Regions from separate parts of the Streptomyces ficellus genome, predicted to be linked through region 2. Evidence: riboswitches for the same ligand, from Rfam matches in the RefSeq annotation. Region 2 holds a riboswitch; the other holds the start of a gene.
The links. A riboswitch is a leader RNA that binds a small molecule or an ion and turns the genes downstream of it on or off. The one in region 2 is predicted to bind cyclic di-AMP.
Positions count from the first base shown of each region.

Region 1: it holds a riboswitch for cyclic di-AMP, as region 2 does, so the genes downstream of both, EIZ62_RS28580 (C40 family peptidase) here and EIZ62_RS19670 (transglycosylase family protein) in region 2, are expected to answer to the same signal.

Region 1 covers NZ_CP034279.1:6,358,364-6,363,501, reverse strand. Annotated here, with positions in the region: gene EIZ62_RS28590 (ATP-dependent Clp protease proteolytic subunit) at 51-659, shown strand; gene EIZ62_RS28585 (hypothetical protein) at 663-980, shown strand; cyclic di-AMP (ydaO/yuaA leader) riboswitch at 1,309-1,481, shown strand; gene EIZ62_RS28580 (C40 family peptidase) at 1,485-1,961, shown strand; gene EIZ62_RS28575 (ATP-binding protein) at 2,028-2,459, opposite strand; gene EIZ62_RS28570 (8-amino-7-oxononanoate synthase) at 2,705-3,940, opposite strand; gene bioB (biotin synthase BioB) at 4,084-5,138, shown strand, end outside.
Region 2 covers NZ_CP034279.1:4,383,637-4,388,774, reverse strand. Annotated here, with positions in the region: gene eno (phosphopyruvate hydratase) at 1-1,213, opposite strand, end outside; gene EIZ62_RS19670 (transglycosylase family protein) at 1,537-2,223, opposite strand; cyclic di-AMP (ydaO/yuaA leader) riboswitch at 2,227-2,403, opposite strand; gene EIZ62_RS19665 (LysM peptidoglycan-binding domain-containing protein) at 2,664-3,665, opposite strand; gene EIZ62_RS19660 (cytochrome P450 family protein) at 3,780-5,033, opposite strand; gene EIZ62_RS19655 (nucleoside triphosphate pyrophosphohydrolase) at 5,052-5,138, opposite strand, start outside.

The DNA.
Region 1 (5,138 bases), 2.0 Mb from region 2:
TAACGAGATGTACGTCCTGTACATTTTTTACAGAGACAAGGAGCTGCGCGATGAGCCATGCCGCGCGTCATGTCCTGCCCGAGTTCACCGAGCGCACCAGCACCGGCACCCGCACCCTGGACCCCTACTCCAAGCTGCTCGAGGAGCGGATCGTCCTCCTCGGCACGCCCCTCGACGACACCGCCGCCAATGACGTGATCGTCCAGCTCCTGCACCTGGAACACGCCGCGCCCGACCGGGACATCGCGCTCTACATCAACTCGCCCGGCGGTCCGGTCAGCGCCATGACGGCCGTCTACGACACCATGCGGGCGATCCGCTGCGACGTGGAGACGACCTGCATCGGGCAGGCCGCGTCGACCGCCGCCGCCCTGCTCGCGGCGGGCGCGCCCGGCAAGCGCATGGCCCTGCCCGGCGCGCGCGTGCTGATCCAGCAGCCGTCCTTCGACGAGCCGTTGCACGGCCGGCCGACGGATCTCGGCATCCACGCGGACGAGTTGCTCCGGCTGCGCGGCCAACTGGCGGCGATCCTGGCCCTCCACACCGGCCGGAGCCGGGAGCGCGTCGACGCCGACCTGGAGCGAGACACGTTCCTCGACGCGTCCGCCGCCGTGGCGTACGGCCTGGTGGACCAGGTCGTGCCCCGGCGCGGGAGGTGAGCGGTGCTGCCACCGGAGCATCCGCCGCTCCCCGCGCTCACCCGGGCCGAAAGCGCGTTCGTCGACAGCTGGCTCGAAGCGGTCGACCTGCTGGGGCGGACCAACCCGGCGCGGGCCACCCATACGTACAGCGCCCTGCGCGCGGCGCAGGCCCTCGTGGGGCGCGCGACGGCGCTGCGCGAGGCCCTGACCTGGATGCACGAGCGCGGCGAGAGCGAAGTACATGCCCATACGCTGGCGCGAGCCCTGCGGGTGCTTGACGGCGAACGGCGCGCGGGTCGCGTGACAGTCCCTCACAATCGAGGCGTGGGACCGACGTAGCCCTCCCCCGAACGGGCTCAGGAGTACGAGAACCGCTCCCTCGTTCAGCCTACGCATTCGGACGAATTTCGGACGACGCGAGTTGCGCAGCACGCGTACGCATCTGGCGGAATATCAGGTTCCGCCGCTGGTACGGGGATCGTCGATGTCACGTCGCCGGGCCCCAAATCGGCTCTGTCCACCCGAATGGATCAGTCGTGAGGAGCCTCACAAACGGCCGTTTCGACTCGGAATTTCCCCTCGGGATGGGTCAAGATCCCTGACGACGACAAGCCCCCGCCACCGCGGCGGGGCGGTCCGGGCGGACGCCGAGTCCTGCCGCCGTCCGGATGACTGGTCGACAGGAGTGGATCGGCAGGAGTGGAGGACCCGAGCAGTACGGGTGACCGAACGATGTACGTCCCATCGGTCGCCCTTGGGGTGAAGCCGCGCGAGCGGCCGGGCAACTTCGCCAGCCCGAACCCGACAGGTCATCCTTCACAGGCGGCTGACGAAGGGTTGCGCATGACCGCGCAGATTCATGTCCCGTCTCTGCTGTCCCGGGCGGGTGCCGTCTCGGCACTCACCCTCGCCGCCGTCGGCGGCACGATGCTGGCGCCCGGCGCCGTGTCCGAGGCGCAGGCCGCCCCGGCGTACGCCGGCAAGGCGCTGAACGTCGCCGCGTCCAAGAAGGGCGCACCCTACAAGTACGGAGCGGTGGGCCCGTCCCGGTTCGACTGCTCGGGGCTCACGCTCTACTCGTACAAGAAGGCCGGCAAGACCCTGCCGCGTACGGCGCAGCAGCAGTACAACAAGACCCGGCACATCTCGGCGTCGAGCCGGCAGAAGGGTGACCTGGTCTTCTTCCATCGGGGGAGCAACGTCTACCACGTCGGGATCTACGCGGGTAACAACAAGATCTGGCACTCACCGAAGTCGGGTTCGGTGGTGAAGCTGGACAAGATCTGGTCGAAGTCCGTCTGGTACGGACGCGTCCGCTGATCGTCCGGCGATGACCCGTGGTGCGGGGGCGGCCGGGCGCGTCCGGCGCACCCGCACCGCGGGCGGTCAGGTCTGGACCGGGACCGACCAGGGCAGTGCGATCCAGACCGTCTTGCCGCCCTCCGCGGTGGGGGTGACCGAGAGGCGTCCGCCGCACTCCGCGGCGAGCCAGCGGATGATCACCATGCCGCGCCCGTTGTCCTGCTGTACGGCGGCGGGCAGCCGCTGCGGCCAGCGCGGGTGGCTGTCCGTGACCCCGATGCGCAGCCGCTCGTCCCGCTCCAGCCGGACGTCCACCGTGAAGGTCGGCGACTGCCCGAAGGTGTGCTGGACGGCGTTGGTGGCGAGTTCCGAGACGATCAGCCGTACGGTGTCGGCGGTCTCGGCCCCATCGGGGAGCCCCCATTCGCTGAGGACGCCCGCCACGTATCTCCGGGCGGCGGAGACCGAGACGGGATCGCTCGGCAGGGTGATGGATGCTTCCTGATGGTCCGCCATGGCGACGCTGTCCCTTTCCCACCGGGGCCGGACTCCGACACGAACCGGATGTTTTGTGAGGACGGCCTCGGATTGCGCTTCGCGCCAGACTGCCACTTATGTCGCTCCTGATGGGGGCGATCCACCAGGATCCGCATATATCTGTCGCCCGAAGCGGTGAACTCTGCTACTCGAGACCGGATTTGGGCGGCAAACTGGTGGGTTGGTCCGGCGGCCCGGGAGACGGTGACGTAAGGCAGGACCGCTCAGCCGACCGGGACCGGTGAGGTGCGGAGGATCGTCGCGACCGCCTCGTCCAGTTGACGTTCCGTCAAGTCGGCTCGGGCGGTGAGACGGAGGCGCGAGATGCCGTCGGGCACCGACGGCGGCCGGAAGCACCCCACCGCGAGCCCCTCGGCCCGGCAGTCGGCGGCCCACCGCACGGCCTGCTCCGGGGAGGGGGCCCGCACCGACACCACGGCGGCGTCCGGCCGCACCGCGGTCAGCCCCGCGGCGGTCAGCCGGGCGTGCAGGGTGGACGCCACCGTACGCGCCCGGCCGGCGAGGTCCGGCTCGGCGCGCAGCAGCCGCAGGCTCGCCAGGGCTGCGCCCACGGCGGCCGGGGCGAGCCCGGTGTCGAAGATGAACGTCCGGGCGGCGTTGACCAGGTGGTCGATCACCCGGGCGGGACCGAGGACCGCCCCGCCCTGGCTGCCCAGCGACTTGGAGAGGGTGAGCGTGGCGACCACGTCCGGGTCGCCCGCGAGCCCCGCCGCGTGCAGCGCGCCCCGCCCGCCCTCGCCCAGGACGCCCAGGCCGTGCGCGTCGTCGACCACCAGCGCGGCACCGTGCTCCCGGCACGCCGCCGCCAGTCCGGCCAGCGGCGCCGCGTCACCGTCGACGGAGAAGACCGAGTCGGTGACCACCAGCGCCTGGCGTCCCGGGTGGGCGCCGAGGGTCTTGGCGACCGCGTCGGGCTCGGCGTGCGGGACGACCGCGGTCTCGGCGCGCGAGAGCCGGCAGCCGTCGACGATCGAGGCGTGGTTGCCCGCGTCGGAGACGATCAGCGAGCCCCGGGCGCTCAGCGCGGTCAGGGCGGCGAGGTTGGCGGCGTAACCGGACGAGAACACCAGGGCCGCCTCGAACCCGCAGTACGCGGCCAGTTCCCGCTCCAGCTCGCCGTGCAGCTCGGTCGTCCCGGTCACCAGGCGCGAGCCCGTGGCGCCCGCGCCCCAGCGGCGGGCCGCCTCGGCGGCGGCCGCGGTGATGGCGGGGTGGTGCGTGAGGCCGAGGTAGTCGTTGCTCGCCAGGTCCAGGACGTCGGGCTCGGCCGGCCGGGGGCGGAGGGTCCGGACGAGACCCGCGTCCGCCCGGCGGCGCGCCTCGGCGTCGATCCATCCGAAGGGCGCGGCGGCAGGCGGGCCGGAGGACGGGCCGGAGGGTGTGGCGGGCGGCGGCCCGGACGGGGAGGCGGGCGGCGGGTCGAGCGGAGCCTGGGGCATGTCCGGTTCCCTTTTGTAGACAGCGAACAGACCCTAATGGTGGTGGGGTGGTACCGGAGTGTGGTTATACACACACTCGAAACGGACTCTCCTGTGGAGTTCCTCCTTGGCCCGGGGCCGTGCCGTAGGCCAGGATCTGCGTCATGGACCTGCTGAACACGCTGGTGGACAAGGGGCTTCGGCGCGAGCTGCCGACCCGCGAAGAAGCGCTCGCCGTGCTGGCGACCTCGGACGACGAGCTGCTCGATGTGGTGGCCGCGGCCGGGAAGGTACGCCGTCAGTGGTTCGGACGGCGGGTGAAGCTCAACTACCTGGTCAACCTCAAGTCCGGCCTGTGTCCCGAGGACTGCTCATACTGCTCCCAGCGGCTCGGTTCGAAGGCGGAGATCCTCAAGTACACCTGGCTGAAGCCGGAGGAGGCGTCCAAGGCCGCCGCCGCGGGTGTCGCCGGCGGCGCCAAGCGGGTCTGCCTGGTGGCCAGCGGCCGCGGCCCGACGGACCGGGACGTCGACCGCGTCTCGAAGACCATCGAGGCGATCAAGGAGGAGAACGAGGGCGTCGAGGTCTGCGCGTGCCTCGGGCTGCTCTCGGACGGCCAGGCGGAGCGGCTGCGGTCGGCCGGCGCCGACGCGTACAACCACAACCTCAACACGTCCGAGGGGACGTACGGGGACATCACGACCACGCACACCTACGCGGACCGGGTCGACACGGTGCAGAAGGCGCACGCGGCGGGTCTGTCCGCGTGCTCCGGTCTGATCGCGGGCATGGGCGAGAGCGACGAGGACCTGGTCGACGTCGTGTACGCGCTGCGCGAGCTGGACCCGGACTCGGTCCCGGTGAACTTCCTGATCCCCTTCGAGGGCACGCCGCTCGCCAAGGAGTGGAACCTGACCCCGCAGCGGGCGCTGCGCATCCTGGCGATGGTCCGGTTCGTGTGCCCGGACGTGGAGGTCCGGCTGGCCGGCGGACGCGAGGTGCACCTGCGTTCGCTCCAGCCGCTGGCCCTGCACCTGGCCAACTCGATCTTCCTGGGCGACTACCTCACCAGTGAGGGCCAGGCGGGCAAGGCGGACCTGGACATGATCGCGGACGCCGGCTTCGAGGTGGAGGGCACGGACACCACCACCCTGCCCGAGCACCGCGCGGACGCCTCGTCCTGCGGCACCGGTGGCGGGTGCGGCTCGGGTTCGGTGTG
Region 2 (5,138 bases):
TGCGCAGCAGCTGGTTGTACTTGGCGACGCGCTCGGAGCGGGCCGGGGCGCCGGTCTTGATCTGGCCGCAGTTGGTGGCGACGGCCAGGTCGGCGATGGTGACGTCCTCGGTCTCGCCGGAGCGGTGCGACATCATGCACTTGAAGCCGTTGCGCTGGGCCAGCTCGACGGCGTCCAGGGTCTCGGTGAGCGAACCGATCTGGTTGACCTTGACCAGCAGCGCGTTGGCGGCGTTCTCGTCGATGCCGCGGGCCAGGCGCTCCGGGTTGGTGACGAACAGGTCGTCGCCCACGAGCTGGACCTTGGCGCCCAGCTTGTCGGTGATGGTCTTCCAGCCGTCCCAGTCGTCCTCGAACAGCGGGTCCTCGATGGAGACCAGCGGGTACGCCTCGACCAGCTCGGCGTAGTAGTCCGTCATCTCGGCGGCCGAGCGGGACTTGCCCTCGAACTCGTACGAGCCGTCCTTGTAGAACTCGGACGCGGCGACGTCGAGCGCCAGGGCGATGTCCTTGCCCGGGGCGTAGCCGGCCTGCTTGATGGCCTCGAGGATGAGGTCGAGGGCGGCGCGGTTGGAGTCGAGGTTCGGGGCGAAGCCGCCCTCGTCGCCCAGGCCCGTGGAGAGGCCCTTCTCCTTCAGGACCTTCTTCAGGGTGTGGTAGACCTCGGCGCCCCAGCGCAGGGCCTCGGAGAAGGACTCGGCGCCGATCGGCGCGATCATGAACTCCTGGATGTCCACGTTGGAGTCGGCGTGCGAGCCGCCGTTGAGGATGTTCATCATCGGAACGGGCAGCAGGTGCGCGTTCGGGCCGCCGAGGTAGCGGAAGAGCGGCAGGTCGGACGCCTCGGAGGCGGCGTGCGCGACGGCGAGGGAGACGCCGAGGATGGCGTTGGCGCCGAGCGACGACTTGTCCGGCGTGGCGTCCAGGTCGAACATCGCCTGGTCGATCAGCCGCTGCTCGGTGGCGTCGTAGCCGACGAGCTCCGGGCCGATCTGCTCGATGACGGCGAGGACGGCCTTCTCGACACCCTTGCCGAGGTAGCGGTCCTTGTCACCGTCGCGGAGCTCGAGGGCCTCGAACGCTCCGGTGGAGGCACCGGACGGGACGGCAGCACGGCCGGTGCTGCCGTCGTCGAGGCCGACCTCGACCTCGACCGTGGGGTTGCCTCGGGAGTCCAGGATTTCCCGGGCTACGACGACGTCGATGGACGGCACGAGCATCTCCTTCTGGGATGTGACGCAAAATGTGACGCGTGCGGTGCAGGGTCTCTTTGGCCTTGCGGCAAGAGCCTAACCGGCCGGGGAGCCGGTACCGGCCGACGCCCGCCTCCTGGGACGAAAAAGCGTTCACCAGGCCGCATTACGGACAGAACACCGCGAAACTTACCGGCCGGTAGCCTCGGTGTGCGGGGGCCCGCTCAGGGGTGCGCCCCAGTTGGGCCGCTCGGGCCGGTGGGCCCGGCCGGGCCGGTCGCGGAAAAGCCCCGGCCCGGCGCGCGGGGGAAGGACGCGCCGGGCCGGGGTGGTCCCGCCGGGGGTCAGCTCAGGTGGAGCTGCTGGCCCACGTAGATCAGGTCGGCGTCGTCGACGATGTCCTTGTTCAGCTCGAACAGCTTCTCCCAGCCGCCGGCGACCTTCTTGTCGGCGGCGATGGTGCTGAGGGTGTCGCCGGCCTTCACCTTGTACTCGCCGTCGCCCTTCTCGACCTTCTTGCCGGTCGGGGTGGTGACGGTCTTCGGCGCGGCCTTCTCCTCGGCCTTCGGCGCGGTGCGCTGCTCGCTGCGCGTGGTGGGCTGCTCGGCCTCGCGCTCCACCTTCGGCTGGGCGGGCTCGGCGGCGGCGCCGTCGTTGGCGGCGTTGGACAGGCCGACGCCGCAGCTCGGCCAGGCACCCTTGCCCTGGCCCGCGAGGACCTTCTCGCCGATCTCGATCTGCTGGGCCTTGGAGGCCTGGTCGGCCGTCTGGGCGTAGGCCGTGCCGCCGTACGCGGCCCAGGTGGAGGCCGAGAACTGCAGGCCGCCGTAGTAGCCGTTGCCGGTGTTGATGGACCAGTCGCCGCCGGACTCGCACTGCGCGACCTGGTCCCACTCGGCGGTGGTGGCGGCGGAGGCGGTCGTGGCGCCCATCAGCGGGGCGGCGACGGCGGCACCGGTGATGCCGGCGAACGCGGCGAATCGGACGGCCTTGGAGGGGCGACGGTGCTTGGCCTTGCCGGAAAACAGCATGGGACATCTCCTCACCGACGCCTGCGAGGTGAGCTGTCGGGTTCGGGCGTGAGCTGCCCGGCCGCGCGGCACCTTCCGTGCGCGCGGCTTCACCCCAAGCCGGTTCCGCGCCATGTCTCCATGGCCCGGGCCCGGCACTTACCTTGGGTCCCCCGCTCCTGCCTTCGGCGCGTGACGCGACGACTGTTCCCGTCGGCCGGCGGCAGGATTCGGCGTTCCGGTCGATGGGGCCCGCGGTGGCGAGCGGTCACGACCGTAGACACAGACGTCCCCGAAGTTCAAAGACGGACATCCGGGTCAATCAGCCCTTACAGACCTCGCCTTGACGGGCGTTTACGCAGGTGAAGGGCGGATTGTGCGATTCGGTCCACCGCTCTGCGCCAACGAGGCCGAAGAGATTCATATCTCACTGGCGCAGAAGCGGACATACAGTCTGATACTTACGGCTGATCCGCCGTCAGTTCCAGGCTCTGACCGGGGACGATGAGGTCCGGGTCGCCGCCGACGGCGTCCTTGTTGGCCTCGTAGAGCGCCGGCCAGCCGCCCGGGACCTCGTTCTCGTCCGCGATGGTCCAGAGGTTGTCGCCGGGGCGCACCGTGTACGCGCCGGGCTCGACGCTGCCCGGGTCGCGCGAAGCGCCGTCGCCCCGCGAGGGGTGGCCGTCCGCTTCGCGGCCGTTGCCCGAATTGCCGGGCTCGGTGGGCGCGGTGGGGGTGGCGGTGCTGCCGTCCCCGGAGGCGGCCGGAGCGGCGGGCTCGGCGGGCGTGGCGGGCGTGCTGGAGGCCGGGGCGCCGGGGGTGGCGGGGGCGGCGGGCTCCGTGCCCGGCGTCTCTTCCTTGGCGGCCTCGCCACGGTGCTTGCCGGTGCCGGGCGCGGGGCTCTGCGGGGTGGCGGGCGCCGAGGGTTCGGGCTGCCCGGGCAGGAGCGACCCGACCGGGTCGTCCGACGGCCGCGGGGCCGCGGGCGCGTCCGGGCCCTCGAGCGTCTCGGTCGGGTCGGACGCCTCGGGAGCCGCCTCGGTGGCGCCGGCGGACGGCGCGGTGGGGTCGGCCGTGGTGGACCCGGCGGCGCCGCCGAGCCCGGCGATGGGCGCGCAGGTCTCCCACGCCTTGACGCCGGTCGCCGCGTACACCTTCTCGGCGACGGCGATCTGGGCGGTGCGGCTGGCGAGGTCGGGGCGTGCGGCGTGGGTGAGGCCGCCGTACGACTCCCAGGTCTCCTGGGACATCTGGAGGCCGCCGTAGAAGCCGTTGCCGAGGTCGGCGCTCCACATGCCGCCGGACTCGCACTCGGCGACGCGGTCCCACGTGGCGGCGTCGGCCGCCGACGCGGAGCCCGCGCCGAGCAGCGGGAGCGCGATGGCGGATCCGGTCACCCCTGCCGCGACGACGATGGCGGGGGCTTGACGGGGTCGTCGGTGCCGGCCGTTCCCGGAGCGCATGCGGTGCTGCCTTTCGCGTGACTGCTGAGGTGACGGTGAACGTAGCGGCATTCGAACGTCAGTCACAAGTCGATGCACTACAGATCACGCGAATATCACAGACCTGACGCACCGTCAGTGGATATCGGCCCCAAAAGGGGTGAACTCGACGGGGAGCGTACGCAGTCCACGCATAATGAGCCCACCACGCCACCGCAAATCGGCCGGATCCACCGCAAGGCTCAGATCGGGCAACCGGGTCAGCAGCGTGGCGAGCGCGGTCTGCCCCTCCAGCCGGGCGAGCGGCGCGCCGAGGCAGTAGTGGATGCCGTGCCCGTACCCCAGGTGCTGGTTGTCGCGCCGCGCCAGGTCGAGCGTGTCCGGCTCGCCGAACCGCTCCGGGTCCCGGTCGGCCGCGGCGAGGACGACGAGCACGGGGTCGCCGGCGGCGATCCGCTCGCCGCCGAGGGTGAGCGGCTCGGTCGCGAACCGCCACGTCGCCAGCTCCACCGGCCCGTCGTAGCGCAGCAGTTCCTCCACCCCGGTCTCCAGCAGCCCGCGCTCGCCGGTGGCCAGGGACGCCTGGAGGCGCTCGCGCTGTCCGGGGTTGCGCAGCAGCGCGTACACCCCGTTCCCGATCAGGTTCACGGTGGTCTCGAAACCCGCGAAGAGGAGGATGAACGCCATCGCGGCGGCCTCGTTCTCGGTGAGGTGCTCGCCGTGGTCGGAGGCCCGGATGAGTCCCGAGATGAGGTCGTCGCCCGGTTCGTCCCGCTTGCGGTGGATCAGCTCGGCGAGGTACCCGCGCATCTTCTTCACCGACCGCGCGACCCCGCCCCGCGGGCCTCCCCCGTGCCGGATCATCATCCCGGCCCAGTCGCGGAAGTCGTCCTGGTCCTCGCGCGGCACGCCCAGCATGTCGCAAATGGCGTAAATGGGGAGCGGGAAGGCGAAGTCGTGGATGAGGTCCGCGCTCCCCTTTGTGACGAAGTTGTCGATCAGCCCGTCGGTCAGCTCCTGCACGCGCGGGGCGAACTCGGCGACGCGCCGCGGTGTGAACGCCTTGGACACCAGCCGGCGCAGCCGGGTGTGGTCCGGCGGGTCGATGTTGAGCAGGTGCGTCATCAGCTCGGCCTTGCGCTCGCCGGGGATGCCGGTCTTGCCCTTGGCGTGCGCGGGCTCGTCGTGATGGGCGGGGTTCTTGCTCAGCCGCTGGTCGGCCAGCGCCTGCCGGGCGTCCGCGTACCGCGTCACCAGCCAGGCCTCGACCCCGCTGGGCAGCCTGGTGCGGTGCACGGGCGCGTGCTCGCGCAGCCAGGCGTAGGCGGGGTACGGGTCGGTCGCGAACTCCCAGGTGAAGAGTTCGGGCGGGGTGTTCGGGTCGCTCACGCCCCCGACGTTAACCCGTCAGGACGGCTGCCCCGCCGCCTCGGCCGTGCGGATGGCGTCGCGGTAGGCGCGGCCCGCCGCGCGCAGGGCGGCCTCCGGGTCGAC